3 regions of the Cellvibrio chitinivorans genome follow, and region 3 is predicted to be linked to each of the others. Evidence: predicted binding sites of a transcription regulator. Region 3 holds the regulator's gene; each other region holds the start of a gene.

Region 1 (10,384 bases), on a different contig from region 3:
AATCAGAAAAATTAACCACTCATTCAAAGTCGACATTGGTTCCCTCTACTGAATAAATAGTTTTATTTTACTGCGGCCAAATTGGCTGCTCAGTGGCTTCATCGTATTCAGGAAACACCACCAAATTAAATACTTCGCCATCAAAGACCCACGCCATTATCTGTAACTCATCGGCGTAGTAACTTTTGCCATCCTGCTTAAAATCTTCATCCAAACGAAATTCAGGGAAAATGCTTTCCAGTTCAGATTCACTAATTCCGATAATAGGTTTTGCATCCAATAATGCCGAACCGGCCATTACCGTAATCGAACTCAAACGAAAATTATCTTCCGCCTGAAACGACAACTCCAACCCATTATCAAATTCCCAAATCTCTTCGTCTGCCGTTTTATCTTTGCCCGCAGGAATACCCAACTTAACCTGCACCTCGCCTTGAGTCATACCCAAGCGAATATTATCGACCCCTGTTTTTGGAATGATTTTCATATAAACCTCGTTAATAGTGGGAGCCTTAAAATTGTCAGTCAGCTAAGCATAGTAGTAAGAATGCTTTAGACGAAATAAATCAGGGTGGAAATACAAAAACTGCCGGGAGAGAATGAAAAAGCAATCAAAACTAACTGCTTTGGGTATCACGCTAAGGAACTAACTACAACCCACCAGTAGTATCAATAAAACTCCCAGTGACAAATGACGAATTATCGGAAGCTAGCCAAAAAATAGCTTCAGCAACTTCTTTTGCTTCACCGCCTCTTTGCAATGGAATTTTTGTTTTTAATCGATCAACACGATTCGACTCACCGCCGGAGGCATGCATATCGGTGTAGATAAGACCGGGACGCACTGCATTTACGCGAATGCCTTCTGCGGCAACCTCCAACGCCAAGCCTCGGGTTAGCGTATCCACTGCGCCTTTGGAAGCAGCATAGTCAACGTATTCATTTGGCGATCCGGTTTTCGCTGCGGCAGAAGATACATTCACGATAGTTCCGCCCATGCCGCCATGTTTTGTCGACATTCGCTTCACCGCTTCTTTGCTGCACAAAAAACAACTCATCACATTTGTACGCAAAATTTTCGCAAAACGCTCGGCTGAAATATCTTCCATCCGACTTTGTTGCTTGAGGATGGCTGCGTTATTCACCAATACGGAAATGCCCCCTAACTCTGCATCGACAGTTTCAAATAGCCGGATTACATCGCTCTCAATACTCACATCCGCTTTAACTAGAATACAGCTTCCACCACGCTGGATTATTTCCTGCTTTACAGATTCAGCAGAGGTATCATTTGAAACATAATTAATACAGACAGCGTAGCCGTTTTCAGCAAACAGCTTTGCAGTTTCTGCACCTATCCCCCGACTGGCGCCAGTGATGAGCGCAACTTTTTGAACCGCCATTTATTTTTCCTTTTATAGAAAATAGGCGATAACAATACTCTTAAATGCCCTCATCTGTCCCGTCACGCCTGCTTCACATCCTCATAATCGCCAACCACATCCCTAATGCGATCTTGCGCGATTTTGGTTTCGGATTCGGTTAGGGTTTCGACGATTAATACATGCTGGCCGTGGCCGATGGCGTCTTGAATTAAATCTGCGAAGGGTTTGGATTTTTTCGCTGCGCCTGCGGCGGCGCCTAAAAATCCACCCAAGCTTGCGCCCCACCCCAGCATTGCCAGTGGTGCTATGAGTGGGCTTGCGGCAAAGAGAGTGACATTGGCGGCGACAAACGCCATCTGCGCCACTGCGCCCACGCCCGTACCCACTGCCACGCCGATGGCGCCGTCTACCGCCATCTCTTTTAATACGCCGTTACTGTCTTCTTTAACTGGGTGAAATGACTCATCGCTCGCTTTGTTGAGCAAGTGAATTCGGTCAGGTGGAATATTGGCTGATAGGAGATGGCGCTGAACTTCGCGCGCCTGATCTTCATGTTCAAAAAATCCCGTTACATGGTGTAGATAGCTGTTCATTTTCTTTCCTCCTTAATACGGTCATCGACATAGCTGAGTAAAACATCAATACTGCCCCCGACTTTTACTCGCACTTACTTTTCCGACCCGGCATCGATTTAATAATTCAAACCAAATAATTCCAATAAAAGAGGTGTTTATGCGATTTACTACTCGTTTACCTTCATCCTGCATTGCGCTAATACTGCTCGGTTTTAATGCTCAAGCCAGCATTCTCTGGCAGGGCAATTTTGAGACGGGCGATATGTCGCAGTGGGATTCGCCCATCAATGTCGCGGGTTTATCCGTCGTCGATGGCTGCACTTTTGATGGCAAACATGCGGGCAAGGTACGTTTGACGGGCGATGAATCTTTTTTGTGGATGGGCAATAAATTTTTGAATCGCAGCGAGTTTCATCATCGCCGCGCAGCGGGAGAAACCTTTGAGGACAAGGATACGTTTTTTGCGTTCAGTTTTTATCTGCCGAAAAAATTAAGCGAACACAAACACGAATTGGGCTACTGGGAATCGGATAAAAGTTGGCAGCAAATGCTGCGTTTTAACATCACCGGTAGCGAGCTGAGTTTTCAGGAATCGGCCGCGAAGGATGTGTTGTGGAAATTGCCCGAAGGCGCAGCGCCGGGGCAGTGGCATCGCATTGCGCTGCATATTCACTGGTCGACCGATGCCAAGCTCGGCTCTGCGGAAGTCTGGGTGAATGGCAAACACATGGGCAAAAACCATTTTAAAAATCTGCCTGCCAAAGACGCGCTTATGTTTACCCAAATCGGCATTTTGCGCACTCAGGAAGATAGCACCGAAGAAATCCTGATCGATGGCGCCATGGAAACCGACAACCTCACCGAGCTGCTGGAGCGCAACCGACATTTAGTTGGGAAAACCTGCCAGATGTAATGTAAATGATCTAAGCTTGGCGTTGCTTATTAGAATTTAAAGGATAGAGGGAGCCACACCCAATGGGTAAAAAGCAAAGGCGCGGCGAGAAGCATCAGCCACAAAACACAGCGCCAGCAACCGTGAAAGATGCAACAACTCAGGATCAATCAGCACGCAAAAAAATCTGGCCAGTGATTGCCGGAGCCATTGCACTGGTAGCGATTGGCGCCAGCGCTTGGTATTTTTCCGCTAAGCCTGCGGCGACGGCGCCATCACCCGTTGCGGCGATAAGTTCATCCTCAACCGTCAGCAGCGCGCCTACTGCAGCGGCTTACACATCCAATTACTCATCGACTAACCTGCCGCCCAAAACTGATTACGTCGGTCAGCAACAGTGCGCGGCTTGCCACCCCAAGCAAGTTGAAGACTGGAAAAAATCCCACCATGCGCAGGCTATGGCGCTGGCGAATGATCAAACCGTATTGGGCGATTTCAATCAGGCCAGTTTCAGTTACGAGCAAGTGAAGTCGCGCTTTTTTATGCGCGATGGCAAATACTTTGTGAATACCGATGGCCCCGATGGGCGCCTGCAGGATTTTGAAGTTCACTACACTTTTGGCGTCTACCCGCTGCAACAATATTTGCTCGCGCTGCCGGGTGGGCGCTATCAGGCGCTGAGTATCGCTTGGGATTCGCGCCCCAAAACTGAGGGAGGGCAGCGCTGGTTCCATTTGCACCCTGAGGATAAAGTCGATCACCGCGACCCGCTGCACTGGACCAAACACCAGTACAACTGGAACTTTATGTGCGCCGAGTGCCACTCCACCAAGTTGGAAAAAAACTACTCGCCCGCCACCCGCAGTTACGACACCACTTGGTCAGAGATCAACGTCGCTTGCGAAGCCTGCCACGGCCCCGCCGCCAACCATGTGCGCTGGGCGCAGCGCGGCACAGATTGGGAAACACTGGAACCCACCAAAGGCTTGAGCCATTTATTTGCGGATAACAATGCCATCTGGACCACCGACCCGGTCACCAGCACACCCAGCCGCTCGCAGCCACGCACTGGCCACAGCGAGCTGCAAGCCTGCGCCGCTTGTCACTCGCGCCGTTCGCAATTTTTTGAAGATGATCGCATCGGCCAACCATTAATGGATAACTTCTTACCCGCACTTTTGGATCGCGGTTTGTATCACCACGACGGCCAGATTCTGGAGGAGGATTTTGAATACGGCTCCTTCCTGCAAAGCAAAATGTTCCATGCCGGGGTGACCTGTAGCGACTGCCACAATCCGCACACACTGGAGCTGAAAGCCGAGGGCAATGCGGTCTGCACCCAGTGCCACGGCGCGGCGCAATTCAACACCCCCAAACACCATCACCATCCAGCCAATACACCCGGCGCCCAGTGCGTGAACTGCCATATGCCCGCCACGACTTATATGCAGGTAGATGCGCGGCGCGACCACAGTTTCCGCATCCCGCAACCGGCGCTGACGGCCGCGCTGGGTACACCCAATGCCTGCCAAAGCTGCCACCGCGATAAACCCGCCAAGTGGGCGGCGGATCAGGTACAAAACTGGTATGGCCACGCGCCCGAAGGCTTCCAGAAATTCGCCCAAACCTTTAGCGATGCCCAACAATTCGCCCCCGGCACCGACGCCAAACTGGTCGAATTGCTGCGCAACAAACAGCATCCGCCGATTGTGCGCGCCACCGCAGCACGCGCTATGGGCAGCTGGTTGAGCCAGCAAACCGTTGAGGATGTAGGCGCCGCTCTAGAAGATGAAGACCCGCTGGTGCGCATGGGCGCATTGGAGGCGATGCAAAATGCGCCGCTGCAAGCGCGTGCGCAATATGTATCGCCACTGCTGGATGATCCATCGCGTGTGATTCGCGCCCTCGCCGCTGCGCAATTGGCAGAGCTTCCGCGCCAAGCCGCCTTGCCGCCAGCGATCACCGCATCGCTGCAACGCGGCCTCGACGACTACATCAAAGCCCAGCAATTCAATGCCGATGATCCAGCCGCGCAGGTGAATATGGGCAATATCTACGCGCAGAGCAATCAGCCCGCTAAAGCCGAAGCGGCTTATCGCGAAGCCTTGGCGCTGAATAATCGCTGGACCTCGGCCTACGTCAATCTGGTTGATCTCTATCGCCAACAGAACCGCAACGATGATGCGGAAGCCCTGTTGAAAGATGCGCTCAAACTGGAGCCAGACAACGCCAGCCTGCACCACAGCCTCGGCTTGGTTCAGGTCAGACGCAAACAAATGGCGCAGGCTTTGGCACCACTAAAACGCGCCGCCCAGCTCGCGCCAGACAATGGCCGCTATGCTTATGTTTACGCTGTCGCCCTGCTCGACCAACAACAAGCCGCCGAGGCGTTAAAAGTGGTGAATACCGCGCTCATGCGCAACCCAAGCGACCCGGATTTGCGCGGCTTACAGCAGCAGTTAACTACGGGCAGCAATTAACTGCAGGGAACAATTAACCAAGGGCAACAATTAACTACAGAAACAGGTAATTTTTATCGATTTCTAATTCGGTTTCTGAATGAGAAAAAACAAAATGTCGCATCAATCACTAATTTTTAGATGATAAATGCGACATTTTTTCATTTAGAGCCATTAAAAAGTGGCGCATTAAAATCCCTGTAGTACCTTTAGAGTTCATCAGTTCCTGATGTAACGAAATAGCAATTTTTCACGACGAAAATATTTTGTAATTTCACAAAAAAACCATGCTAGAAAAGGAGTCAACAATGAGCGGCTTACGCACTTTCTCAAAAGTCTGTATCCAATCAATTGCGGTCGCATCGATGTGTGTTGTCGGTGCAGTACACGCGCAAAGCAAATCTGAAAAACCCAATATTCTGGTGCTCTGGGGCGATGATATCGGCACCTGGAATATCAGCCACAACAACCGCGGCATGATGGGGTATATGACCCCTAACATCGACCGCATCGCCAACGAGGGCGTCTCGTTCACCGATTATTACGCCCAACAAAGCTGTACTGCTGGTCGCGCTGCCTTTATTGGCGGCAACGTGCCAGTGAGAACGGGCATGACCAAAGTTGGCCTGCCCGGCGCAAAAGAAGGCTGGCAAAAAACCGATGTCACTATGGCGACGGTACTGAAAAGCCAAGGCTATGCAACCGGCCAGTTTGGTAAAAACCACCAAGGCGACCGCAACGAACATTTGCCAACCACCCACGGTTTTGACGAGTTCCTCGGCAACCTCTACCACCTGAACGCGGAAGAAGAACCAGAGCATGAGGATTACCCAGGCGATATGAAACTCGCCAACGGCAAAACCTTTAAAGAACAGTATGGCCCACGCGGCGTGCTGCACTGCTTTGCGACAGACTCTGCCAATACCGCCAAAGCGGATGAGCGCTCAGGCCCTTGGGGCAACCAGCGCTGCGAAGATACTGGCCCACTGACCAAAAAACGTATGGAAACCGTAGATCAGGAAACCGCTAGCCGCGCGCAGGAATTCATTCGCGAGAATGAAAAAGCAGGTAAGCCCTGGTTTGTATGGTGGAACGCTTCACGTATGCACTTCCGCACTCACGTGAAAGACGAGAACCGTCACAAAGGCAACGATGAATACACCGATGGCATGATTGAGCATGACGGTCATGTAGGCCAATTCTTGAAGCTGCTGGACGACCTGAAAATCGCCGATAACACCATCGTGTTCTACTCCACCGACAACGGCCCACACTACAACAGTTGGCCGGATGCAGGCACAACGCCTTTCCGCAGCGAGAAAAACTCCAACTGGGAAGGTGCCTACCGCGTACCTGCATTTGTTCGTTGGCCGGGCAAATTCCCCAAAGACGTAACCCTGAATGGCATCATCTCCCATGAAGACTGGCTGCCAACCTTTGCAGCAGCAGCGGGCAATACCGAGATTGCCGACCAATTGCGCAAAGGCACCTCGCTCAATGGCCGTAAATACAAAAACTACATCGATGGCTACAACATGCTGCCCTACCTGAAAGGCGAAGTGAAAGAGTCACCACGCCACGAATTCTGGTATGTGAACGATGATGGCCAAGTGGTTGCTGCCCGTTACGACGCTTGGAAAGTGGTGTTTTTGGAGAACCGTGGAGAGGCTTTCGGAGTATGGCGTGAACCCTTTACAGAGTTGCGCGTCCCGTTGCTATTCAATTTGCGTCGCGACCCATTCGAGAAGGCACAACACAACTCTAATACTTACAACGATTGGTTCCTGGAGCGCGCATTTGTACTAGTTCCAATCCAAACCAAGGCGGCACAATTCCTGAAAACCATGCAGGACTTCCCGCCCAGCCAATCACCAGGCTCCTTCAACCTGAGCAAAATTGAAGAACAGCTAAAATCCACTGCGGGTGCTCGCTAACCCCTCCAATGCCGCTAAAGAAATTTAGCGGCATTTTTGTTTTACCTTTCGCCGATTTTTTAATAGATAGAACAGAAGGAAACAGATCATGAAAATCGCCAGCTTTATCCACTTTCGCTACCTGTTAAGCGCGCTTTTATTGCTGTTTTTCACAGCCAGTGGCGCCAGCGCCAAAGATCTCGCCTCTTGGGAGAACACCGCGTCCAAGCAGGCGATTGTCGATTTCGTCAAAAAGACGACCAAGAAAAGCTCGCCGGATTTTGTCCCCGAAGCTGAACGTATCGCCGTATTCGATAACGATGGCACTCTCTGGGCTGAACAACCCATCTACTTTCAGGCCGCGTTTGCGTTTGATCGCATCAAGCAAATGGCACCGCAGCACCCGGAATGGAATACAACTGAACCCTATGCCTCTGTGATCAAAGGGGATATTAAAGGTGCTTTGGCAGGCGGAATGCCCGCGCTTAGCAAGATCATCATGGCCAGCCACGGCAACATCAGTTCGGATGATTTCTCTGCCGCCGTGAGCAACTGGCTAGCGACCGCCAAGCACCCAACCACTGGCCTGCCCTACAACAAAATGATTTATCAGCCGATGTTGGAGTTGCTGCAATACCTGCGCAAAAACGGATACAAAACCTTTATCGTCTCAGGTGGCGGCATTGATTTTATGCGTGTCTTCGCGCAAGACGCTTATGGCATCCCGCCCGAGCAGGTTGTTGGCAGTAGCTTGCAGGCAAAATATTCGGTGGTTAACGGTGTGCCCACCATCACCAAAGCGCCCGATCTGGGCTTTTATGATGACAAAGAAGGCAAGCCCGTTGGTATTTACCAACACATTGGCCGCCGCCCGGTGTTTGCCGCAGGTAACTCCGATGGTGACTACCAAATGCTGGAGTGGACTACCGCCGGTACAGGTGCGCGTTTTGGTTTGATCGTTCACCACACTGACGCCGAGCGCGAGTGGGCTTATGACCGCAATTCCCATATCGGTGAATTAAACAAAGGTCTGACCGATGCACCCACCAAAGGCTGGTTGCTGGTGGATATGAAAAAAGACTGGAAAGTCATTTACCCCGCTAGCAAGAAGTAGTTAATCGACCTCCATTCGGGTGCTGCAGGGCTGGTAAGCCACGCACCCGGATTGGGCTGGGCAAAATCGCCGCGCCAAGCCCATGCCCAACTTCAGTGCAATCTTCTTCACCAGCCCTTTTTATCCCTTCTCAATAGAATCCAATCGTTTAACGCAAAACCTTTCTAATAACCCCTTAATGCGTTATTCGCCCTTACATCCTGTCGCAAAATTCCACACTTTTTCGCTCTTTTCCTCCTCTGGCACATGAGTTGCAAAATCCCTCTCATTCTCATGGCGGGTGCTGACTATGCGTGCAAGTTCTTTGGCAGTGGGTGGATGGGCGCTTCTGATAAGTTCGATTTTTGGTAGCAGCAGTGCGCTAGCGGCAGAACCCAGTATTCTCGATGTAACTCGCTCGCTGGACACCAGCTGGGTGGTGATCACCGGAGTGCTGGTGTTTTTGATGCAGGCCGGTTTTGCCTTGGTTGAAAGCGGCATGTCGCGCGCCAAAAACGCCGTGAATGTGATTATGAAAAACTACATGGATGTGTGCGTGTGCAGCGTGATTTTTTGGGCGCTGGGCTACGGCCTGATGTTTGGTGCCAACAGCACCGGTTGGTTTGGCGAGAGCCATTTCCTGCCTAATGCACTAGCCGGATGGGATTGGACGTTTCTGTTTTTCCAAATGATGTTCGCCGCCACCACAACCACCATCGCCAGCGGCGCTATGGCCGAGCGGATACATTTCCACGCTTACTTGATTGGCGCCTGTGTAATTGCCGGGCTTATCTACCCCATATTCGGCAGCTGGGCTTGGGGCAGTGCCCACGGCGGTAACGGCTGGCTGAAAGAGTTGGGCTTTATCGACTTTGCCGGCTCCACGGTCGTTCACTCTATTGGCGGCTGGGTAGCATTGGCGGGCATCATCGTACTTGGGCCGCGCTTGGGGCGCTTCTCGGCCAATGGCGCGGCGCGCACTATTCCCGGCCATAACCTGAGCATGGTCGCGCTGGGCGGGTTTATCCTCTGGTTCGGCTGGTTTGGTTTTAATGCCGGTTCAACCCTCGCGGCCAATCTGGATATCGGCAAAATTGCACTCAACACCCACCTTGCCGCCTGCGCTGGTGCACTGGGTTATATGCTCACCGCCAAAGCCTTCAAACACGCGATTCTTATGACTGGCACGGTCAACGGCAGCCTTGGCGGGCTGGTCGGCATTACTGCCGGTTGCGCCACTATGGACCCGCAATTTGCGCTGCTTACCGGTGTTATCGCCGGGGTGATCACCTTTATCGCACCCAAATTTATCGCCAGTTTCAAAATCGATGATGTGGTCGATGCCGTCAGTGTGCATGGCTTTTGTGGCGCTTGGGGAACACTTGCAGCGGGTATTTTCTTTGCGGGCGATATGTTCAACCTTGAGCGCATCAGCATTCAGGGGTTGGGAGTACTCGTCGCCTTTGCCTGGGGCTTTGGCGTGGCACTCATCTGTTACTTTTTGATCGACAAAATAATCGGTATGCGTGCTAGCAGCCAGCATGAACAGCGCGGGCTGGATTTTACCGAACACGCCGAGATCGGCTACCCGGAATTTCAGGATACGCGCGCGCTCAATACCGAGGCGCTGCAATCCCAGCGCTAAAACGGAATCCGTAAGCAATCCATAAGCGGCGATAACAACAGGCATAAGCCATACATCGACCAAGCCGCACAAGCCACCACTACGTCACAGGAACCAAGTGTGAATCCAAGTCAGAAACGCAAAGCGGTTGAGCAGGCGCTCATGCCGTTTTTACAGGGGAACGGCCTCGCCAGCGCGCTTATCCTGTGGGATGAAAAGTACGCCCACAAACCTACCTTTGCCCTGCAACATTACCTGCGCGAGCTGTGCAGCGATCTTGAGATCGCCCATATGCGCTCGCGTATGTTGCAGGCGCTGGTGGCTGCTATGTCATCCGCGCAAGATGAGCACCAGAGTCGTGTCACTGAAACCAGCCGTCCTGCGGTAGCCAAGCCCCAAAGCTCACCTTTTTTACTAATGTTTATGGCACTGGTGGATGGCCT
Region 2 (10,384 bases), on a different contig from region 3:
AATCACATCCAACTTACGATTCTGATTGGATATCTGCACCGAATAATAAACCGGCGTGCTCAAGGCATCGCCGGTAATACTCAAATCATAACTGCCATTAGCGAGCGGAATTGCATAGGCACCGGTGCTGTAAACCACGTAAGATTTATTGTTGATACTAATCGTGATGCCACTTAAGCCTTCACCCACATCGTAAAACTCGTTGTTGTTTTTATCGTCATAAATCACGCCGGTTAAAAAATAGTTTGAGCCGGAGCGCGCAAAATTTTGCGTGAGCATGGACGATAAATAATTGCGACCATCCTGCATAAAATAACCCTGCTTCTGCCCCACGCCCAGTTCGCGGAAATTGCCGTTGAGAATATTTACGCGGTGCCCAGGAGATTTAAATAATCCTTCATGTTGTGAAACTGCATAGCTAGTTAAATTAATGTTATTCGCCGTAGTGCCTCCCCAGGCAATATTTTCCCCGCTGGTCCAGCTACCGGTAAACACATAGCCCGCTGCCTGCATACGCTCATGGGGAGTGGAATTATTAATACCTGTGTGAGAAAAAATATCTTCATCAAGCATCCACTGTGAATGCAGGCGCGCTGATTCAATTAGCAATAAATTGTGCGCGAGTGGTTGCTTGGGTGTATCGCTAATTTGTGTTCCGGTAATGCCATCATTTAAGCCAATGCCAAAACGCGCGGCTTCGGCACCGGGATTAGCACGCGCACGATTCACTAATTCAACCACCAATACTTCTTGCGCAGTTGGTTGCTTGGCAATATCGATAGAGCCCGGTGTTGCACTGACTTCACTACTGCCAAGACTTTCACTATTTGCAGCTATTGCTGTCACTACAAAATAGTAGGTTTCGTCATTGCGCAAATTATTAATTACAAAAGGTGATGTCGCGTTGTCTACACGAGTGCCATCGTCAAAACTTGCAATAGATGCAATTAGAATATTCGCCTCAGATGCGTAATAAATTCGATAGCCAGTTGCGCCAGCAACGTTAGTCCAAGTCAAAGTAACTTGCGTGTTGCCCGGTACAACGGACACATTTTGCGGAGCCGAAAGTATGGCTACTGAGCTTGATGTGCTTGATGTGCTTGATGTGCTTGATGTGCTTGATGTGCTTGATGTGCTTGATGTGCTTGATGTGCTTGATGTGCTTGATGTGCTTGATGTGCTTGATGATGAAATATTAATCGAACTAAGGCTACTAAATGCAAGACTGGAACTACTCGTAGCAGGAGTTGATGAAACATTCGTGGATGAACTACTCATGGATAAACTGGCTGGGGTATTGGAATTTTCTCCGCCGCCACCACCACAAGCGACTAATAATAAAAATGACGCAGTTACAATTAAACTGCGCCCAAATAATAATGGGTTCATGATGTGCGTAATCCAAAAATGCCAATAGTTATAAAAATATTAACAAGATTGGATTAGTGGTAATGCGAATTCCGCCGCAACTCAGTGGTAATCAATTTCTATAGATTATTGATAAAACACCTTGTTATAAAACCCTGCGTTCATCAGCGGCAATCATCACATCATTAATGCTCGCAAATCGCTTTTGCATTAAACCGTTTTCGGCAAACTCCCACATCTCATTGCCATAAGAGCGAAACCATTGGCCGGAATGATCGTGCCACTCGTATTCAAAGCGCACGGCAATGCGGTTATCGGTAAAAGACCAAAGCGTTTTTTTCAAACGATACTCTTGTTCTTTGTCCCACTTGGCGCGCAAGAAATTCACTATGGCTTCACGCCCAGAAAAAAACTGATCGCGGTTGCGCCACTCACTGTCAGGCGTGTAGGCCAGCGCAACCCGTTCCGGGTCGCGACTGTTCCAGGCATCTTCCGCTGCCTGCACTTTTTTGAATGCAGTTTCTTGTGTAAAGGGCGGCAGCGGCGGTTTAGGAAAAACCGCCATTAAATCCACTGGTGTTTGGATGCTCATGCAAATTACCAAGCCTTGTAAGGCAAGAACTTACCGTTGAGATTGATAATGACACGATCGCCTTTCGGGTTTTCTTCTTTGCCAATTTCCATCGAGAAATCAATCGCGCTCATAATGCCATCGCCAAATTTTTCATGAATAATTTCTTTGATGGTTGGGCCGTAGACACCGATCATTTCATAGAGGCGATAGATCAGTGGATCTTGCGGAATAGTATCGCCCCAGGTTTTAGTCGGGCATTGCATTAGTGCCGCTTTTGCCGCTTCGGGCAGATCGAATACTTTGCACAGAGCTTCGGCTTTATCGGCCGGTGCGCTGTTCATTCCCAGGCATACCGAAGTAGTCCACACAGGTGACATGCCAATGCTTTCAGCAATGCCTTCCCATGTCAGATTCATTTTTTGTTTGGCAATCACAATGGCTTCTACAACGTCTTGCTTTTTCATGGTCACACCTCTCAGGCATTAATTAAATGAACCGCTTTAGCAGCATGCGATTCAGTGGATGGTTGAAATTCAATTGTCGATTTAACGTCAGATGAAATGGGTTGCAGCGGATTAACACTGATTGGGAATACGGAAGTGTCTTCCATCTTGCGCAATTCTTTGGAGCGATTGACTAAAAACTCCACCAGATGATTACGAATGCTGTAATAGCCAGGATGATGAATAATGTCGGCGCGTTTGCGCGGTTTGGGTAAATCCACCAGCACCGATTCTGCAATCACCGCGCCCGGGCCATTACTCATTAATAAAATGCGATCCGATAATAAAATAGCTTCATCGATATCGTGGGTAATCATAAAAACCGTTTGTTTGGTTTCTGCACAAATATTGATAAGTTCGTCCTGAATCACTCCGCGGGTTAAGGCATCCAGTGCACCAAAGGGTTCATCGAGCAAAAGCAATTTTGGTTGGGTTGCAAAAGCGCGTGCGATTGAAACGCGCTGACGCATACCGCCGGAAAGTTGCGCCGGTTTACGCTGTTCTACGCCCTGCAAACCCACCATCTTTAAATAGCGCAAACTGTGTTCGCAAATTTGGGTTTTGCTCCACTGCGGCCAGCGCGCACGCACACCAAAAATGACATTGTCGAGCGCACTCAACCAAGGCAGCAGCGAATAATTTTGAAACACCACACCGCGTTCCAAACTTGGGCCGCTAATTTCGCGCCCATCCATAATCACCACACCTTCGGTAGGAACATCCAAACCCGAAAGGGTATTCATGATGGTGGATTTACCGCAGCCGGAGTGACCGATAATGCAAACAAACTCGCCTTTTTCGATAGTGAAGTTGGCGTTTTCAAACACCGTGAGCGTTTCATTTTTGGAAACAAAACGTTTAGCAAGTTGCTGCACTTGTAAAAATGATTGGCTCATTCGCTATTCCTCGTACTGCACAAGTTTGGTGGCGGCGGTGAGCAAAAGATCCAACAACATCCCCACCACTCCAATCATCAATATGGAAAAAATCACACTGGTTAAATCCAGATTGTTCCATTCATTCCATACGTAGTAGCCAATGCCGGTTCCACCTACGAGCATTTCTGCCGCGACAATCACCAGCCAGGCGATACCAATGGAAATTCGCATACCGGTTAAAATTGTCGGCGCCGCGGCGGGCAAAATTACGGTGAAGGCGGTGCGCAATGGTGAGAGTTCGTGAGTGCGCGCGACATTGATCCAATCTTCACGCACATTGGCGACACCAAAGGCGGTGTTTAATAACATCGGCCAGATAGAGCAAATAAAAATAACGAAGATGGCTGAGGTCTCGGAATCTTTAATCACAAATAGCGCGAGCGGCATCCACGCCAGCGGCGATATAGGGCGCAACACTTGAATATAGGGATTAAGTGCGCGATACATTAGCGGCGACATACCAATTAAAAATCCAACCGGTATGGCGATAATCACCGCGAGAAAAAATCCACTGAGCACACGATAAATTGAATAGCCCAGTTGAATGCCTATGCCTTTGTCATTGGGGCCGGCATCGTAAAAAGGATTGCTCAATTCCTCCCAGGCACGCGCTGCAATCGCCGAGGGCGGCGGCACCCGCGCCTCCTGCTCGGCACCACCCATTAACATTTCATATTCGGATTGCGCTTCTGTTTTTTCCGGTGCTTGTACGGCGAATTCCCACACACCCAATACCAAAACTAAAAACGTGAGCGACAGAATCCAGGCGCGAACAGTTAACGAACGCATCACTCAGTTCTCCGGATTGCAAAACTGTTGATGTATTCTTCGGGCTTATTGAAATCGAACTCTTTACCCATTATGAAATAATTTTTGTTGGTGCTGGTGGGCACCGCATAACCCAACTCTTTCATCACTTTTTCGCAATCGGTGGCGAGATAAACTTCGCGCGCAATCGCTTGATAATCCATATTGCCTTTGATGTACCCCCAACGCTTCATTTGGGTGAGAATCCACACCGCCATTGAGTGCCAGGGGAAAGGATCAAAGTCGATACGGTTAGGTTCATTTTTTACTTCACCCAAACCATCGGCGTAGCGGCCCAATAACACCTGCTCAATGACTTGCACTGGTTGGTTGAGATAATTTGCCGGTGCTATCGCACTGGCAATCGCTTTGCGATTTTCCGCCGCCGATGAATAGTGAGTTGCCTCCACAATCGATTTCAGCAATGCACCGTAGGTGTTGGGATTAGTCAGCGCAAATTCTTTGCTGCACGCAAAGGCACAACAGGGGTGCCCCTCCCAAATATCTTTAGTGAGCGTGTGAATAAAACCAATCTTTTCCCACACCGCACGCTGATTAAATGGATCTGGCGATAAATAACCATCGAGATTGCCCGCGCGCAAATTCGCCACCATTTCCGGCGGCGGCACTACGCGGATTTGTACATCTTTGTCGGGATCAATACCGTGCTCGGCGAGGTAATAGCGCAGCAAAAAATTGTGCATGGAAAATTCAAAAGGCACGCCGAATTTGAATCCCTTCCACTGTTTAGGGTCGCGTTTATCTTTGTGATCCACATGCAACACAATGGCTTGGCCATTAATATTTTCCACCGCTGGCATAATAAAAGGCTTAGCGGTTGAACCCACACCCAAACTCATCGCCAGCGGCATAGGCGTCAACATATGCGATGCGTCATATTCCGCCGCAAGTGATTTATCGCGCGCGACAGCCCAGCCTGCGGTTTTTATCACTTCAACATTGAGGCCGTGTTTTTCATAAAACCCCATAGGGTGCGCCATGATGATTGGCGTTGCACAGGTAATGGGAACAAAACCGACTTTCAGATTTTTCTTTTCCAGCGGACCGCCCTGCTCTTTGGCAGCCGCTTTAATGGCGCCCATCGGCAATACCGATGACAAGGCCGCTGCTAAAGTGCCGCCACCCATTGCGCGAATAAAACGGCGGCGACTGTTGTCGTCCTGATTAAAGAGCGCACGCACGATAGTGTTTTCAATGGCGCGATCCATAAGTGCATCGGCAGATTCAAACGCTGGTGCTTGTTCATCTTGCTTGATAGTCAGCTGCGCATTTTTTTCAGCTTGCTGCTCAAGCGCCTGAGCATAGGCGCGCTCATTACCTGCAGCTGCGCAGGCAGAACAATTACAGTTGCTTACATGGTTAGTGGCATGTGTTAAAGACACTTCACTATCAAAAGCATCACCCAAACTCTTATCGCGCATAACGCCCCCTTTTTAGGCAGGCAGCACCAGCAAAAGGCGCTGCGGAATTTTTATCGGAAAATAAAAAACGGCGAATAATGTTTTACGTTTTTAGCGATTGGGTTATTGCGAGCCTTGTGCCAATTTTTAAAAAAGGATTTCTTATCTGTAGCTCAATGATTTCATTAGGGTTTTTATTTTTCTCCGTAAAATTTATCAGCACGAAACTTCGTGGTTAACGAAATTTCGTGGTAGTTGGCACGATTTTTCGTTGTAAAGGGAATCGGTCATTTACTGAGGAAGATCCTGTGAGCCAAACCATTCCCCCTTTGTGCCATAGCCATCACCACACAGCGGCGATTCCGGCAATCAGCCAGGTGTTTCAGGAATTCGCGCAACAAAATCATTTGTTATTAAATGCGGCGGGGGAAGGCATTTACGGTGTTGATGCCGAAGGGCGCGCGACTTTTGTAAACCCGGCGGCGGAACGCATACTCGGTTGGAAGGCTGATGATCTGCTCGGCAAAAATATTCATCTCGCCATTCACCATAGCCATACCGATGGATCAGATTACTGCGCGCAGGATTGCCCAATTTTTGCGGCCTTTCGCGATGGCACAGTGCGGCGTGTGGACGACGAAGTTTTCTGGTGTCGCGATGGTCACGCCGTGCCAGTGGAATACACCAGTACACCGGTTTACGATCAGGAAACATTAATCGGTGCGGTGGTAATTTTTCGTGATGTGTCGCAACGCAAAATTGCCGAAGCAACATTGCATTCCACTATGGAAGAATTGCGCGAAGCACTTGAGCAGGTAAAACAACTTACCCACAAACTCGAATTGGAAAATGCCTATCTGCAGCAAGAGATCAGCGAGGGTTTTAGTTCACACCATATCGTCGGCAACAGCCCGGCAGTGCAACAAATTAATTATCAAATTCAACTGGTCGCGCCGACCGTCGCTACGGTATTAATCACTGGTGAATCGGGAACTGGTAAAGAATTAATTGCACGCGCTATTCACCGCGCCGGCGATCGCAATCAGCGCCCACTTATCCGTGTAAATTGTGCGGCGATTCCACCCGAGCTATTTGAGAGCGAATTTTTTGGCCATGTGCGTGGCGCATTTTCCGGTGCAGTGAATTCACGCCTTGGACGTTTTGAAGTCGCTGATGGCGGCACCTTATTTTTGGATGAAATCGGCGAGTTGCCGCTAGCATTACAAGGAAAATTATTGCGTGTATTGCAGGATGGCGAATTTGAACGTGTAGGTGAATCTATTACGCGTAAAGTGGACGTGCGCGTGATTACCGCTACCAATCGCAATTTAAAACAATTGGTAGATCAAGGTTTGTTCCGCGAAGATTTGTATTTCCGTTTAAATGTATTCCCGATTCGCTCGGCACCTTTGCGTGAACGCTTGGATGATATTCCTTTATTAGTGACCCACTTTCTCAAAAAAACTTGCCAGCGTTTTCATAAACCGGAATTAAAAGTATCGCTCGCCCAAGTTCAACGTCTGCAAGAATATCAGTGGCCAGGAAATATTCGCGAATTGGAAAATCGTATCGAGCGACAAGTGATTTTAAGTCTGGGTGATAAGCTGGTGTTGGACGATTTGGCAATCGCACCAACCACCATCGCACCAACCAATCCAACACCAATCGAATGCCATACCGAGGCTAGTGTTAAAAATCTGCAATATCAAACTACGCTGGACGCGTTGCGCAAAACGGGTGGAAAAATTTATGGAGTTGATGGTGCTGCCAATCTGCTCGGAATCAAACCTACCACTCTTGCCTCTCGTTTAAAAAAATGGGGGTTGGATAAAAAAGTGCTCACGCATTAAGAGCAGTTCTGCTTATAGCATTTATTTTTTACATACGTATTCATCAATTGCATACGTATGCAGTTAATTGTTTTGTCCTACCTGCAAGCTTTAGTCTTTCTTCGATTTTCCGGGCAAGCCCTTGCCCAACCAATAACAACAATAATTTGATGTATCAGCTTGCTGTTTAAGCCTTCCTCTTGAATCGCATTTGCGATGGTAATTTTCTGCAGGATTTTTATCGCTGCAGTCTCGTTCTATTGAAAAAAATAATTCACAACCCTGACGAGGATTTTATGAATCTATCTCTAAATGTAGCCATCAAACTGGCTGCAACAGGTTCGCTATTATTTAGCAGCCTGTGCCATGCCGATTGGTATTTCCGCGGTACTCCCAATAATTGGACAACTACCGCTATGACCGCGGTAAATGCCACTGACTATTCCACTTGCCAAAGTTTTGGTGCGGCAAGCACTAATCCACGTTTTAAAATTGATCGTACCGGCGATTGGAGTGAAGGTTATCCTGCGAGTGATTACACAGTCACTGCTAATCAAACCTACAAAATTACGTTTAATTCCTCGACTAAAGTAGTTGCACTGCAAAGCGTTAGTAGTTGCGATACTACAAATTTTTCGCAAAATTTTTCTGCTTTAAATTTTCGCGGCACCGCCAACAATTGGGATACAACACCTATGACATTGGTGGCCAATAATCTTTGGTCGGTTGATGTGGTTTTTGATGGACAAACAAATCAGCGTTTTAAATTTGATACCAGTAATAACTGGGTGGTGAATTACGGCGATAGCAATAGCGATGGTATTTTGAATCAAAGTGGCAGCGATATTTACTCAACCGTTGTTGGTACTTATCGTGTGCAAGTGAACGATTCCACGCTCGCCTATACGCTAACACCTATCACTACCGCATCCAGTTCAAGCGCAATTTCATCCAGCAGCTCGTCTTCCAGTAGTAGTTCTTCTTTTGTTTCTTCGTCTGCATCGAGCGATGCATGGTACTTCCGTGGCACTTCCAATAATTGGGGTTCAACCTTGATGGCAGTGCAAAATGGATTGCATTGCACTGAACAACAATTCGGTGCTGCCAGTACTAATCCACGTTTTAAAATTGATCACTTTGCGAATTGGACAGAGAGCTATCCGCAAGCAGATTATGTCGTTTCAGCCAATGCGCTTTATGCGATTTGTTTTAATGCCAGCACTAAAGCCATCACGCTCACGAATTTGAATTCCAGTAGTTCAAGTGAGAGTTCTGCTTCGTCTTCATCCAGTTCTTCAAATTCGTCTACTGCGATAATCAACAGCGATTTCCGCAAAGAGACGATTTACTTTTTGCTGACCGCGCGCTTTTACGATGGCGATAGCAGCAACAACTATTACAACCGCGACCGCTACAAAGCGGGCGATCCGCACTGGCGCGGCGACTTTAAAGGACTGATTGAAAAGCTGGATTACATTAAAGATCTCGGCTTCACCGCGATTTGGGTAACGCCGCCAGTGGAGAACCGCTCGGGATTGGATTATCACGGCTATCACGCTTACGACTTCTACAAAGTCGACCCACGTTTGGAATCGCCCGGTGCAGGTTATAAAGAGTTTATCGATGCGGCTCACGCCAAGGGTTTGAAGGTGATTCAGGACGTGGTGATCAATCACTCCAGCCAATACGGTTTGCGCAACGCGGTCTGGATCGACCATCTGCCGATCAAGTATTACGTACCTGCGGGCGGCACCCAGGGCAATATCGTTAATGGGCCTTATCTCGGCAACTTGGGCGATTATCAAAGTGAATTCCGCGACGATAACGACAATCCAGTCGCGCCCCAGTGGTTTAAAGATCGCCACACCAGCGATGCTGCCGGTACTGTGCCGCTGGTTGACCCGAAAACTGGCGTAACTGTGCCCAAAGCCGGTTATGACGCCAACCGTTTCTTTGGTATAGATGCCGCCGGTCTCGACCCCAACTGGTATCACCTGGATGGCTTTATGTCCGGTGGCGATTGGGAAAGCCCACTCGCACTGCAGCGCAAACATATGGCGGGGGATACCATCGATTTGGCCACTGGCCGCCAGAACGTGAAGGATTATTTGAACGGTGCGATTCAGATGTATCTGGATATGGGTGTGGATGCAATCCGCTTGGATACCGTGAAACACATTGAGCGCGATGAAATGCTCACTTACGTCAACAACTGGAAAGCGCATAAACCCGGACTGTTTGTGTTTGGCGAGAACTTGGTGAAAGGCACTGGCTTTGGTTCAGAAATCGCCAACGATAACGCCAGCGCGGTGATTCGCCCCTGGTGGTACACGCGCACTACCAACGACCCGGCCAACCCACTGGCGGGTGGTGATTCCGGTTTCTCGGTGTTGGATTTCTCGGTCTTCTCCACCTTCCGCGATAACGTTACCCGCGGCAACTTCGGTGGTATCGGCGGGGTGATGGCGATGGATTGGGTTTACGGTGATGCCACCCAGCTGGTTACCTTCTTCCAAAACCACGATGTCGGCCCGGATAACGACTTCAAATATCGCTACGGCGGCGACATGGGCAACGCGGCTATGGTGTACAACCTGCTCTGGACCAATCGTGGTATCCCAACCTTGTATTACGGGGAAGAGATTATGTTCCAAGCGGGATTACCGCAGGATATCGCCGGTAACAGCGATACTATCGACCAAACTGGGCGCGCTTATTTTGGGCCACATTTGGATAATTTAGCCGCCACCCAAAGTCATCCACTCTATCAGCACATCAAACGTTTGAACCAAATTCGCAGTGCGATCCCTGCTCTGCAAAAAGCCCCAAGTACACAAGTAAATGAATGGGGCGCGGGCATGAGTTATGTGCGTGACTTATCGAGCGAGGGCAGTTATGCGGTGGTTGGTTTGGCGTCAACTAGTGCACAAGCCATTACGGTAAG
Region 3 (10,384 bases):
AATGCGATGGCGCGCACTTATCAGCTGTATCTGGATTTGGAAAACGCAGAGCTTAACTATCACCCCGGTTGGCCCGCGTTGACCCAGTTGGATGGCCGCTTGCTGGTTACCGATACCCAAGTCGAAGCCAGTGTGCAGGGCGCCGGAATCCACACCAGTCGGGTGAAATATGCCGAGGTGAATGTGACACCGCGAGCCAAAGGCGGCGGTTCTCTATTGCAGGTGGATGGTGAAATCTCCGGTGCGGCGAGTGACGGCATCCGCGTATTGCGCGAAGGCATGTTGCGCCAGTATTTGGGTAGCAGCATGGACTCCTGGTCAATGCAGGGCGAGATGCAAGCTACCCTGGACTTGGAGATTCCTATTGGCACTGGCGAAAGCCAGCCATCCGGCGGGCGTCAGCAGGTAGATGTGAAGTTGGATGTAGCGCGGTTTGAACTGCAAAACCTTAATCTGGCGCTGAATGATCTTAGCGGTAACATTCGCTACAGCAGCGAGACTGGTATCAGCAGCGATACCATCAAAGCGCAACTGTTTGATGAGCCAGTCGAAGCGGTGTTGAGCACACGCAAACTCGATACTTACAGCCAAACCCTTGTCGATGTAAATGGGGCGGTGGATGCGCAAAAGATCGCCTACTGGAGTCAGCGCCCCGAGGTGTTATTCCTGAATGGTCGCCTGCCTTATCACGCACAGGTACAGCTAAATCATCGCCCTGCGCGCGCTAAAAATCTGGTTGAGCTAAGCCCTGAAGAATCGATGAATAGCGCCGGGACAGCCGAAGAGTTCGCCGATGACGCGTTTGCGCAGGTGACGGTTAGCAGCAATCTCGCGGGGGTGAGTGTTGATTTACCCGCGCCCTATGGCAAATCGGCTAGCAGCGAGCGACCGTTTGAATTCAAGTTTTGGATGCAGGAGCGTCAGGCGCAGATAGATGTGCGTTACAACAATGATCTACACGCCTTGTTGCGTACAGATCGCGGGCGCAATAACAGTCTGCTCAATGCCAATATCGCTCTGGCAAGTGAGGCCAAACTGGCTGATCAGCCGCAATTTTTAGTCTCCGGCTTTTTGCCATCGATAGATTTGGATGCATGGAAAGCTGTGCAGGCGCGCTACTTGAGCTATAGCGAGCAACTGACACCGGCAGTGGCTCATGCTCTGTCGCCACAAGCGAATACATCCCAAGCCAATGCCTCAATTACTTCCGAATCTGATGTAGTAGGAAAGGTGGCGGGTCTGCCGTTCCGGGCAGAACTTATGTTGGGGCAATACGAGCTAGGCTCGACAACCCTTGAAAATCTGAATGTGGTGGCAGTGCCAGTACAGACGGGTTGGCAGCTGGATGTGGATAACGCCGTGGTGTCCGGCCGGGTTGTGGTGCCAGAGCGCACCTATCTTCCCCTTGAGATCGATCTGAAACGACTCTCGCTGACCAAGGCTATGTTGGGGCAGGAACAAGTTGGTACAGAGCCTGCGAAACCGGTCGAGGTGATTGATCCGCGCAAGCTACCTTTGGCTAATATCAGTGTGGCCTCCTTGATGGTGGATGAGGACAACTTCGGCAGCTGGTCGCTCCTGTTGCGCCCCGATGACAAGGGAGTGGTGATCGATAACATTCAAGGCAGTATCCGCGGCGTGACGGTTAGTGGCGCCAAAGGCGTTGAGGGGGCAGAGGCGGGCGCCAAATTAATTTGGCAAAACACGCCTGTGGGGGTGCAATCGCGCTTTATTGGTGATCTGAGTGCAGGCGATTTAGCTGCCGTTTTGCAGGCGTGGGATAAGCCGGATACGCTGGAAAGCCAATCGGCACATTTTCGCGCAGATCTGTTTTGGTCCGGTTCGCCGCAGGATTTTGCTCTGGTAAATCTTGGGGGCGATATGACTATTCAAATCGATAATGGCCGCTTTAAACGCGATGCCAGTGCAGGCGATGGCCTATTGCGTCTTATGTCGATCCTGAATTTTGATACCCTCGCGCGGCGCCTGCGTTTTGACTTTTCCGATCTCTATAAAAGCGGCCTCGCCTATGACAGCATCAAGGGCAAGGTGCGTTTTAATCAGGGCACTCTGGTGTTTGAAGAGCCCTTGGTAGTGCAAACACCGTCCAGCGGCATGCAGATGGCGGGCACCATCAATATGCGCAAAGAAACCCTGAATACCCGCTTGGTAGCCACTTTGCCGGTAGCAGGCAATGTGACTTTCTATGCGGTGCTGGCAGCAGGTTTACCTGCAGCGGCGGGTATCTATGTGGTGAGCAAGCTGTTCAAGAAGCAGGTGGATCAGGCAACCAGTGTCAGCTACACGATTACCGGCAGTTGGGATGATCCCAAAATGCGTTTTGATCGCCTGTTTGAAAGCGAAAAAAGTCTGCGTGAGAGCGTAAATAAAGAGGAAGCTGCCGAGCAAAAGCCTCCTGATCAATAGCCGCGGAAATCAGGAATGAGTAGCAAGCAACAGCAAATAATAGAAAGGGCGCTCAATGGCGCCCTTTTGGTATTTGAACAGCAGGTTTTTAATCCTGACTTTCAAGTGCTTCGCGAATAAAGCCAAAGAGTTTACGTGCGCTTGCAGGCGGCTTGTTTTCTTCGCGCTCTTTTTGCGCGCTGCGAATCAACTGGCGTAGGTGTTGAACATCAATACCGGGGCAAGAGGTTACAAGTGTTTGGAAGATTTGCTTGTCGCCCTCAATCAGCAAGTCGCGATAACGCTCTACCTGATGTTGACGATGCACGTATTGATCGCTGCGGTTTTGCAACTTGTCCACCGCAGCTTTAATTTCTTCGTGATTACCTTCGCGCATCAAGCGTCCAATGTATTGGATCTGACGGCGGCGCGCTTCTTTGGGTGGCATTTTGCGCGCGATATAAATCGCATCCAGCATCTCTTCGCTCAGCGGGATCTGGGCGAGTTGCTTTTCATTCATGGTGATAAAGCTTTCACCCAGCGCTTGTAGTGCGTGCATATCGCGTTTGACCTGCGATTTGCTCAGGATGTAATCATCGGGATTGATATCGTCGTAGTTGTAAACCATGGCAGTGCTGTCGATGCTGAATCAATAAAAGGGCGCGCAGCTTAGAGCAGTTGGTGCAGAACAACAACCTTTGCGGCTGGCATTGGTTAAACAATAGGCGATTTATTCGCCTTCTTCAAAGCGGTCGGCGATAAGCGCGCGTATCGCGCAGAGTGCAGCCTCGGCGTCATCGCCTTCCACACTGACTTCTAAAGGGGTGCCTTGGCTGGCGGCCAGTAGCATTAATGACATCACACTTTTGGCATCGGCCCAGTTGCCTTCGCCTACACGCGCCTGCACCTTGGCCTGATACTGGTTGGCTAGAGTTGCAAGCTTGGCGGCCGCGCGGGCATGGAGACCGCGTTTGTTGATGATGTCGAGAGTTTCGGTGTACATGATCTAGTGTTTTTTGTGTTTGTTAATATCGCGATGACGAACCTGCACATCGCTAAATATCTGGTCGAAGTGTTTTTGTAAGCGTTCGGATAAGTACACTGAGCGGTGTTGTCCGCCAGTACAGCCAATAGCGATAGTGATGTAGCTGCGATTATTAGCCTGATAGCGCGGCAACCAGCGGGCCAGATAATGCTCGATATCCTCGTACATCTCCTTCACGGTCACCTGCTCTTCAAGAAAATCGATGACCTCCTGGTCCTTACCTGTCTGTGGGCGCAAGCTGGGCTTCCAATGCGGATTGGGCAGGCAGCGGGCATCGAATACCAAATCTGCATTAACAGGTACGCCGTGTTTGAAACCAAAGGATTCAAACAAAATCGCCATGGTCGATTCACTGCGGCCAACCACGCGCTCTTTTACCAAGTCGCGCAATTCATGCAGATTAAGATGACTGGTATCGATTACCTGATCGGCGCAGTCACGGATCGGCTCTAGCAGTGCATCTTCTGCACTGATTGCTTCCTCCAAACTGGTGTGCTTGTCAGACAGCGGGTGTTTGCGGCGGGTTTCACTGAAGCGTTGAATTAATACCGCTGGCTGCGAATCCAGAAACAGGGTTTGGAAGGGCAGGTGCGCCTCTTTGAGCGTGCTAATCATCTGCGGGAAGATCGCCAAATCTTGCCATGCATTGCGCACATCTATACCAATCGCAAAGCGGTGTTGGTCATCTTTGTGGATTTGAATCTGGGCGACTAATGCGGGTAGGAGGCTAACGGGCAGGTTATCAATACAGTTGAAACCCACGTCTTCAAGGACGTGAAGCGCTGTACTTTTCCCCGAGCCGGACAGGCCGCTGACAATCACCAGATGCATAAGCAAATCCTGATAATGAAAAATCTATTTAATTGGTAAGTGCAGCTTCAAACAGTGCTTCATTACTACTTGCCGCACGCAGGCGTTGGCGATAGTCACTTTTGTTCAGCGCTTCAGCCAAGGCAGCGAGTGTTTGCAAGTGTTCGCTGTGCGCATCTTGCGGCACTAACATGGCAAACAGAATATCGACAGGTTGTGAATCGATAGCATCAAATTCGATTGGGTCAGCCAAGGTAATCAAGGCGCCAACCGTGCCACTGCAGTGTTCGATGCGACAGTGGGGGATGGCAATGCCGTGGCCAATGCCAGTAGAGCCGAGGCGTTCGCGGCCAATCAGACTGCGGAAGAGTTCGTCGGCGTCAATGTCAGGAATATCCTGGGCAATGGTATTGGCCAAAATTTCCAGAGCGCGTTTTTTACTGCCCGCTTCAATACCGCACAGGGTGCGGCCGGGGCTAATCAGGGATTGAATTTGCATGGCAAGGTATGCTGGGCATCTCTCAATAAGGAATGCCGGCACCCTGGGTAAGGGTGGCGGCATCGGGTCTATTAATGATGTGAGCGTCCGCGGGTTAGCGGTGGCTGCGCATCTTCTCTTTGTGCTTGATCAATTGGCGGTCGAGCTTATCGACCAATGCATCAATTGCGGCATACAGATCTTCATGAGTTGCATCGGCAAATATATCTTTGCCGCTAACATGAATAGTGGCTTCAGCTTTTTGGATTAATTTGTCTACCGAGAAGATGACATTGGTGCTCGTGATGCGGTCGTGGTGATTGTTCAGTCGATCCAGCTTGCCGGTAACGTAATCTCTCATCGAATCAGTAACTTCTACGTGGTGACCGCTGATATTTATTTGCATAGAAACTTCCTCTCGCTAGAAACAAAAACGGTTGCGGGTTGCGCAACCCTCGCATACATCCATTCATTCTCATCCGAACTTTTGATAGGTGTTCTAACCTGTGATTTCTACGGGCTATCTCATTGCGTACCCGAAATCATATGTTTAGTTCCCGTTGTGATTTGACGGGAGCTAATTAAATCGTTTTGCGTTCATTAGACGGTGGAATATTGAGCGATTCCCGATACTTGGCGATGGTGCGGCGCGCAACCTGGATACCTTGCTCCGCAAGTAAATCAGTAATTTTGCTATCGCTCAGTGGCTTCTTGGGATTTTCGGCGCTCACCAGTTTTTTGATGATGGCGCGAATCGCCGTGGATGAGCACTCGCCGCCGCTATCGGTGCTGACATGGCTGGAGAAAAAGTATTTCAGCTCAAAAATACCCTGTGGGGTGTGCATGTATTTTTGGGTGGTCACACGCGAAATAGTGGATTCGTGCATTTCTACAATTTCGGCAATATCGTGCAGCACCAGCGGTTTCATCGCCTCGGGACCGTAATCCAAAAAGCCGCGCTGCTTTTCGACGATGCAGCTCGCTACTTTGAGTAGTGTTTCGTTACGGCTTTGCAGGCTTTTCAGGAACCAGCGCGCTTCTTGTAGGTTGTCTTTCAGGAAGGTGTTGTCGCTGCTGGAATCGGCACGCTTGACCATGGAGGCATAGTCGGCATTGATCCGTAAGCGCGGGGCGATATCCGGGTTTAGCTCAACAATCCAGCGGCCATCGCGCTTTTCCACGAATACATCGGGCACGACATATTCGGTATCGCCGGTGGCAATCATGTCGCCCGGGCGTGGGTTTAAGCTTTGGATTAACGCGACCGCCTGACTCAATTCTGCTTCTTTGAGTTTGGTGCGGCGCATTAACTGGCGATAATCGCGGCTGCCAAGCACCGGCAAATACTGTTTTACGATCAGCTTGGCTGAGTCTAGAAGTGGTGTTTTGGGGTCAAATTGCTGCAATTGCACCAGCAGACACTCGGACAGGTTTTGGCTGCACACACCGCAAGGGTCAAACTGTTGCAGGAGTTTTTGTACTGCAACAACTTCATCCAGCTCCAGCTCTTCCAAATCGCTGCCCATGCCTTCGAAGATTTCTTCGATGCTGATGGAGAGCATGCCGCTGGGTTCTACTGCATCAATAATGGCCATGGCCAGAATGCGGTCGCGATCCGACATGGGAGTCAGATTCAGTTGCCACATCAAGTGATCATAGAGGGAGTCAGTTGCGGCGCGACGGCTTTCAAAATCGCTGTCTTCGTTGTCGTAATTACTGCCGCTGCCGCTTGAAGAAGCTTGGTAAACATCATCCCAGCTGGTATCTACCGGCAGGTCGCTTGGGATTGAGTCGCTCCAGTCACCGCTGTCGGCGCTGAAGCTGTCGCCTTCGCCGTACACATCGCTATCACCAAAGGATTCGGTATCGCCACTGAAGCTTTCGCTTTCACCAAAAGAGTCGCCACTGTCGTTGTAGTTATTGCTTTCGTTGTAGTTGTCAGTAGCTGATGAGAAGTTTTCGCTGGCGGTAAAGTCGGTGCCGTGGTCGGTTCCAGCTTCGGCGGCGATTTCCAATTGGCGCGTGTAATCCGTCTGATCCTGTTCGCTGCCTTCGTATTCCGTGGATGAGCTGGGAGAGTCATAGCCCTCTTCGACTTCCAGCATAGGATTGGAATCGAGCGCTTCCTGAATCTCTTGTTGCAGGTCCAATGTCGATAATTGCAAAAGGCGAATAGCCTGTTGCAACTGGGGAGTCATGGTCAGCTGTTGACCGAGTTTGAGCTGGAGAGATTGCTTCATTATGTGAACGACAAACCCTTATAAAGCAGGATGAAAAACATCAGATAGGTGGAGTTTAGTCAGGGTTTGGCGCGCAAGCAATACGGCTAAGCAAGCTTTGTGCCTAATGAATAAAGATTGTTACTTGTCAAGTTGTTTGTGTGTTGCCTATGGTGCTGTTGAACGGTGTTTGGTAACACACAAACATTTGAAATTCTGGCTTTAGAGGCGGAAGTGTTCGCCTAGATAAACTTCGCGCACCTTGCTATTACTCAGTACGGTGTCGGCATTGCCTTCGGCAATAATGTGGCCTTCGCTCACGATATAAGCTGTTTCACAGATATCCAGTGTCTCGCGTACGTTGTGATCAGTAATCAGGACACCGATGCCGCGATCTTTCAGGTGGCGAACAATCTCTTTGATATCGTTTACCGAAATAGGATCAACCCCGGCAAAGGGTTCGTCGAGCAGGATAAATTTAGGGTCAGTTGCCAGCGCACGAGCGATTTCCACCCGGCGGCGTTCACCGCCAGACAGTGCCATACCCTGACTGTCGCGGATGTGAGTGATGTGAAATTCGTTCAGCAGCGACTCCAGTTTTTCGTTGCGCTGCGCGCGATCCAAATCCTTGCGCGTCTCCAGAATCGCCATGATGTTATCGGTCACTGTGAGCTTGCGGAAAATCGACGCTTCTTGCGGCAAGTAGCCAATGCCTGCGCGAGCGCGGCCATGAATTGGCAGATTGGTGAGATCGAGATCATCGATAAAAACAGTGCCGTTATCGGCAGGAACCAAGCCTGCAATCATATAAAAGCAGGTAGTTTTGCCTGCGCCGTTAGGACCTAGCAGGCCGACGATGTGGCCACTTTCTACGGTGATGGACACATCGATAACAACCTGACGTTTTTTGTAGCTTTTGGCGAGGTGGCGTGCGTGCAGACTAGGCATAAAGATTATTGCGCAGCGTTGGAAGATGATTGGGAGGAGCGTGGGGCTTTGTTGCCACGCTGGATAATCTCGATGTCGCCACCCTTGGGCGGAATAACAATTTCGATGCGTTGACCTTGACCGGTTGTGCTCTTGGTGCCAGCGGCTTTCATCACTTCTTTAAGCAGATCGTAATCAATGTGCGGGCCACTCATGACTGCGCCGTTTTGCTCGACCGACGCATCCTCAATCAATATCAGGTGTTCATTGTTGGGTGTATAGGTGATTTGTTTTGCGGCAGCGGTGACTATGCCTTGATCATGATCGGGTTGCTGCTGAAAGCGCGCAGGGCTACCAGTGGCGATCATCTTCTCCACGCTGCTGTCGGGGTTGGTGTGAATCACAATCGAATCGGCTGAAATTTTTAATGAGCCTTGTGAAATTGTTACCGAGCCCGTGTAGGTGGCGACGCCATTTTTTTGGTCAACGGTCAGGTTGTCGGCCGAGCCGCGAATGACTTCGTTTCTGTCATCGGGTAATGCTTGAGTGGTGGTGCTGTAGCCAATTACTACAGACGTCATCGCCAACAGCAATGGGGATAAAAAAGTACGGAATTTAGCGGGGATCATAAACAGCCTTAACCTGGGACTTTAATTGCAGCCGACTCTGAGCCAGGTCGGCATCCATACCTATGGCATCTATCTGACCTTTAGCGCTGCGCATCTTAACAGCTTTGTCGGTCTCCGCGAATTGTTCGCGTGCGCGCACCAGTAATTCTGATGTGGTGATTTGAATTAACCCCTGTGTTGGCGTCTGCTGCTGAATCAAAACGTTATCGATTAGGCGCAGCAAGTGCCCATTGGTTTCGCTGCGGCCGGTCTCGGCGGTAACCTGCCAGGGCGCGTTGGTTTCGACATCGTAAAACGCCATTTTTGGCTGCGCGATCAGTGTGTAATCCTCGGCGGTTGGGCCTTCGGGATTAATCTGGTAGTGAGTGGCAAGCGGTGTTTCCAGCTGAAAGTGCAGTTTGCCTTGGGGATCGAATTCGCGCGTTTTAATATCTTCCATATAAAACTGCGGGAAGCTGCTGGTGTTGTAATTGTGCTCGGCCAGCTCAGGTTTTTGGCGTAGAGAAAAGGCGAAGTAACCGATTGCCAGTACTAGAGCGACCAACCAAGGCGCTGGTATATGTTGGTGGATTTTATTCATGCGCTGCATTAATGACATGACTAATCCTTGCCGTGATTAGCTAGATAGGGCGCAAGTGCTGCATCAAAAGTACCTTGCGCTTGCATGATGAGATCGCAAGCAGCGCGCACAGCGCCTTCGCCGCCGCGCTCGCGGCTCTGCCAGTGGGCACGAGTTGCCACGCTCGTATGAGCGTTGGCCACGGTGAGCGCAAGTCCTACACGAGTCATTACGCTCAGATCGGGCCAGTCATCACCCATAAATGCGATCTCGCTCAATTCATAGGAATGGCTTTGTAATATCTCTTGCAAGGCTTCCCACTTGTCTTCGCGCCCTTGTACCAGTATTTCGATGCCGAGATCACTCGCGCGGCGCGCGACCAAGTGGCTGGTGCGGCCAGTGATAATGCCGACTTTTACACCGCTTTTTTGCAGCGCCTTCATGCCTTGGCCGTCGAGGGTACTGAAGGATTTAAACTCCTCACCATTGTTGCCAAAGTAGAGGCGGCCATCGGTGAGTACACCATCGACATCGAGTAATAGTAGTTTGATTTGCGCTGCGCGTTGATTTACTTCTTGAGGTGTGAGCAGGTTAGAGGTCATGCGGGTTTCCATTGATCAGATAATCCCTGCGCGCAGCAGGTCATTGATTTTTACGACACCAACCAGCTTTTTTTGTTCGTTGGTAATCAGTAATACGTTAATTTTTGCTTGTTCCATTAGTGCTAGTGCTTCGGCGGCAAGGGTGTTTTCGCGCAGCATTTTGGGGGATGTATTCATTAATGTGCCAACCTTGGCGGTGCGGATATCAACGCCGCGATCAATGCAGCGGCGCAGGTCGCCATCGGTAAATATGCCGAGTAACTGATCGCCTTCCATTACCGTAGTCATGCCAAAGCCTTTGTCGGACATCACCATGAGTGCATCGAGCATTTGGGTGTCGGGCGATACGCGCGGAATATTGTCACCACTGTGCATAACATCGGTGAGGCGCAACAGGAGCTTGCGTCCGAGCGCGCCGCCGGGGTGGGAAAAGGCAAAGTCTTCCGCAGTAAAGCCGCGCGCCTCCAGCAGAGCGATGGCGAGTGCATCGCCCATGACCAAGGTGGCAGTGGTGCTTGATGTGGGGGCAAGGTCGAGCGGGCAGGCTTCGTGTACGACGCTGATGTCCAGATTGATTTCTGCCACTTCGCCCAAAGTGGATTGGGCATTGGCGGTCATGCTAATGATCTTGATTCCCGCGCGTTTGAATAGCGGTAGCAGGGTGACGATTTCGTTGGATGAGCCCGAGTAGGAAATGGCCAGTACAATA

The links. Region 3 encodes sigma-54, which starts transcription at its own class of promoters, with help from an activator protein. Its sites were predicted from a motif close to TGGCACANNNNTTGCNNT; they were not measured.
Region 1: a site for sigma-54 is predicted at 8,579-8,596, ahead of SPL68_RS04595 (ammonium transporter). Genes of this name have one in related genera too.
Region 2: a site for sigma-54 is predicted at 5,737-5,754, ahead of SPL68_RS02530 (CmpA/NrtA family ABC transporter substrate-binding protein). Genes of this name have one in related genera too.

What each region holds. Positions count from the first base shown of each region.
Region 1 covers NZ_JAYKKN010000001.1:1,089,996-1,100,379, reverse strand. The annotation lists gene SPL68_RS04635 (DUF1304 domain-containing protein) at 1-36, opposite strand, end outside; gene SPL68_RS04630 (hypothetical protein) at 68-487, opposite strand; gene SPL68_RS04625 (SDR family oxidoreductase) at 651-1,403, opposite strand; gene SPL68_RS04620 (hypothetical protein) at 1,466-1,978, opposite strand; gene SPL68_RS04615 (polysaccharide lyase) at 2,118-2,873, shown strand; gene SPL68_RS04610 (tetratricopeptide repeat protein) at 2,936-5,332, shown strand; gene SPL68_RS04605 (arylsulfatase) at 5,620-7,245, shown strand; gene SPL68_RS04600 (HAD family hydrolase) at 7,334-8,338, shown strand; gene SPL68_RS04595 (ammonium transporter) at 8,628-9,962, shown strand; gene SPL68_RS04590 (hypothetical protein) at 10,062-10,384, shown strand, end outside.
Region 2 covers NZ_JAYKKN010000001.1:581,868-592,251, forward strand. The annotation lists gene SPL68_RS02500 (CAP domain-containing protein) at 1-1,071, opposite strand, end outside; gene SPL68_RS02505 (hypothetical protein) at 1,070-1,417, shown strand; gene SPL68_RS02510 (nuclear transport factor 2 family protein) at 1,514-1,960, opposite strand; gene cynS (cyanase) at 1,966-2,406, opposite strand; gene SPL68_RS02520 (ABC transporter ATP-binding protein) at 2,418-3,341, opposite strand; gene ntrB (nitrate ABC transporter permease) at 3,345-4,172, opposite strand; gene SPL68_RS02530 (CmpA/NrtA family ABC transporter substrate-binding protein) at 4,172-5,632, opposite strand; gene SPL68_RS02535 (sigma-54 interaction domain-containing protein) at 5,920-7,461, shown strand; gene SPL68_RS02540 (alpha-amylase family glycosyl hydrolase) at 7,737-10,384, shown strand, end outside.
Region 3 covers NZ_JAYKKN010000005.1:5,578-15,961, reverse strand. The annotation lists gene SPL68_RS13870 (YhdP family phospholipid transporter) at 1-2,427, shown strand, start outside; gene yjgA (ribosome biogenesis factor YjgA) at 2,516-3,034, opposite strand; gene SPL68_RS13860 (HPr family phosphocarrier protein) at 3,137-3,409, opposite strand; gene rapZ (RNase adapter RapZ) at 3,413-4,282, opposite strand; gene ptsN (PTS IIA-like nitrogen regulatory protein PtsN) at 4,311-4,760, opposite strand; gene hpf (ribosome hibernation-promoting factor, HPF/YfiA family) at 4,855-5,145, opposite strand; gene SPL68_RS13840 (RNA polymerase factor sigma-54) at 5,321-6,979, opposite strand; gene lptB (LPS export ABC transporter ATP-binding protein) at 7,181-7,906, opposite strand; gene lptA (lipopolysaccharide transport periplasmic protein LptA) at 7,912-8,514, opposite strand; gene lptC (LPS export ABC transporter periplasmic protein LptC) at 8,501-9,112, opposite strand; gene SPL68_RS13820 (KdsC family phosphatase) at 9,115-9,675, opposite strand; gene SPL68_RS13815 (KpsF/GutQ family sugar-phosphate isomerase) at 9,691-10,384, opposite strand, start outside.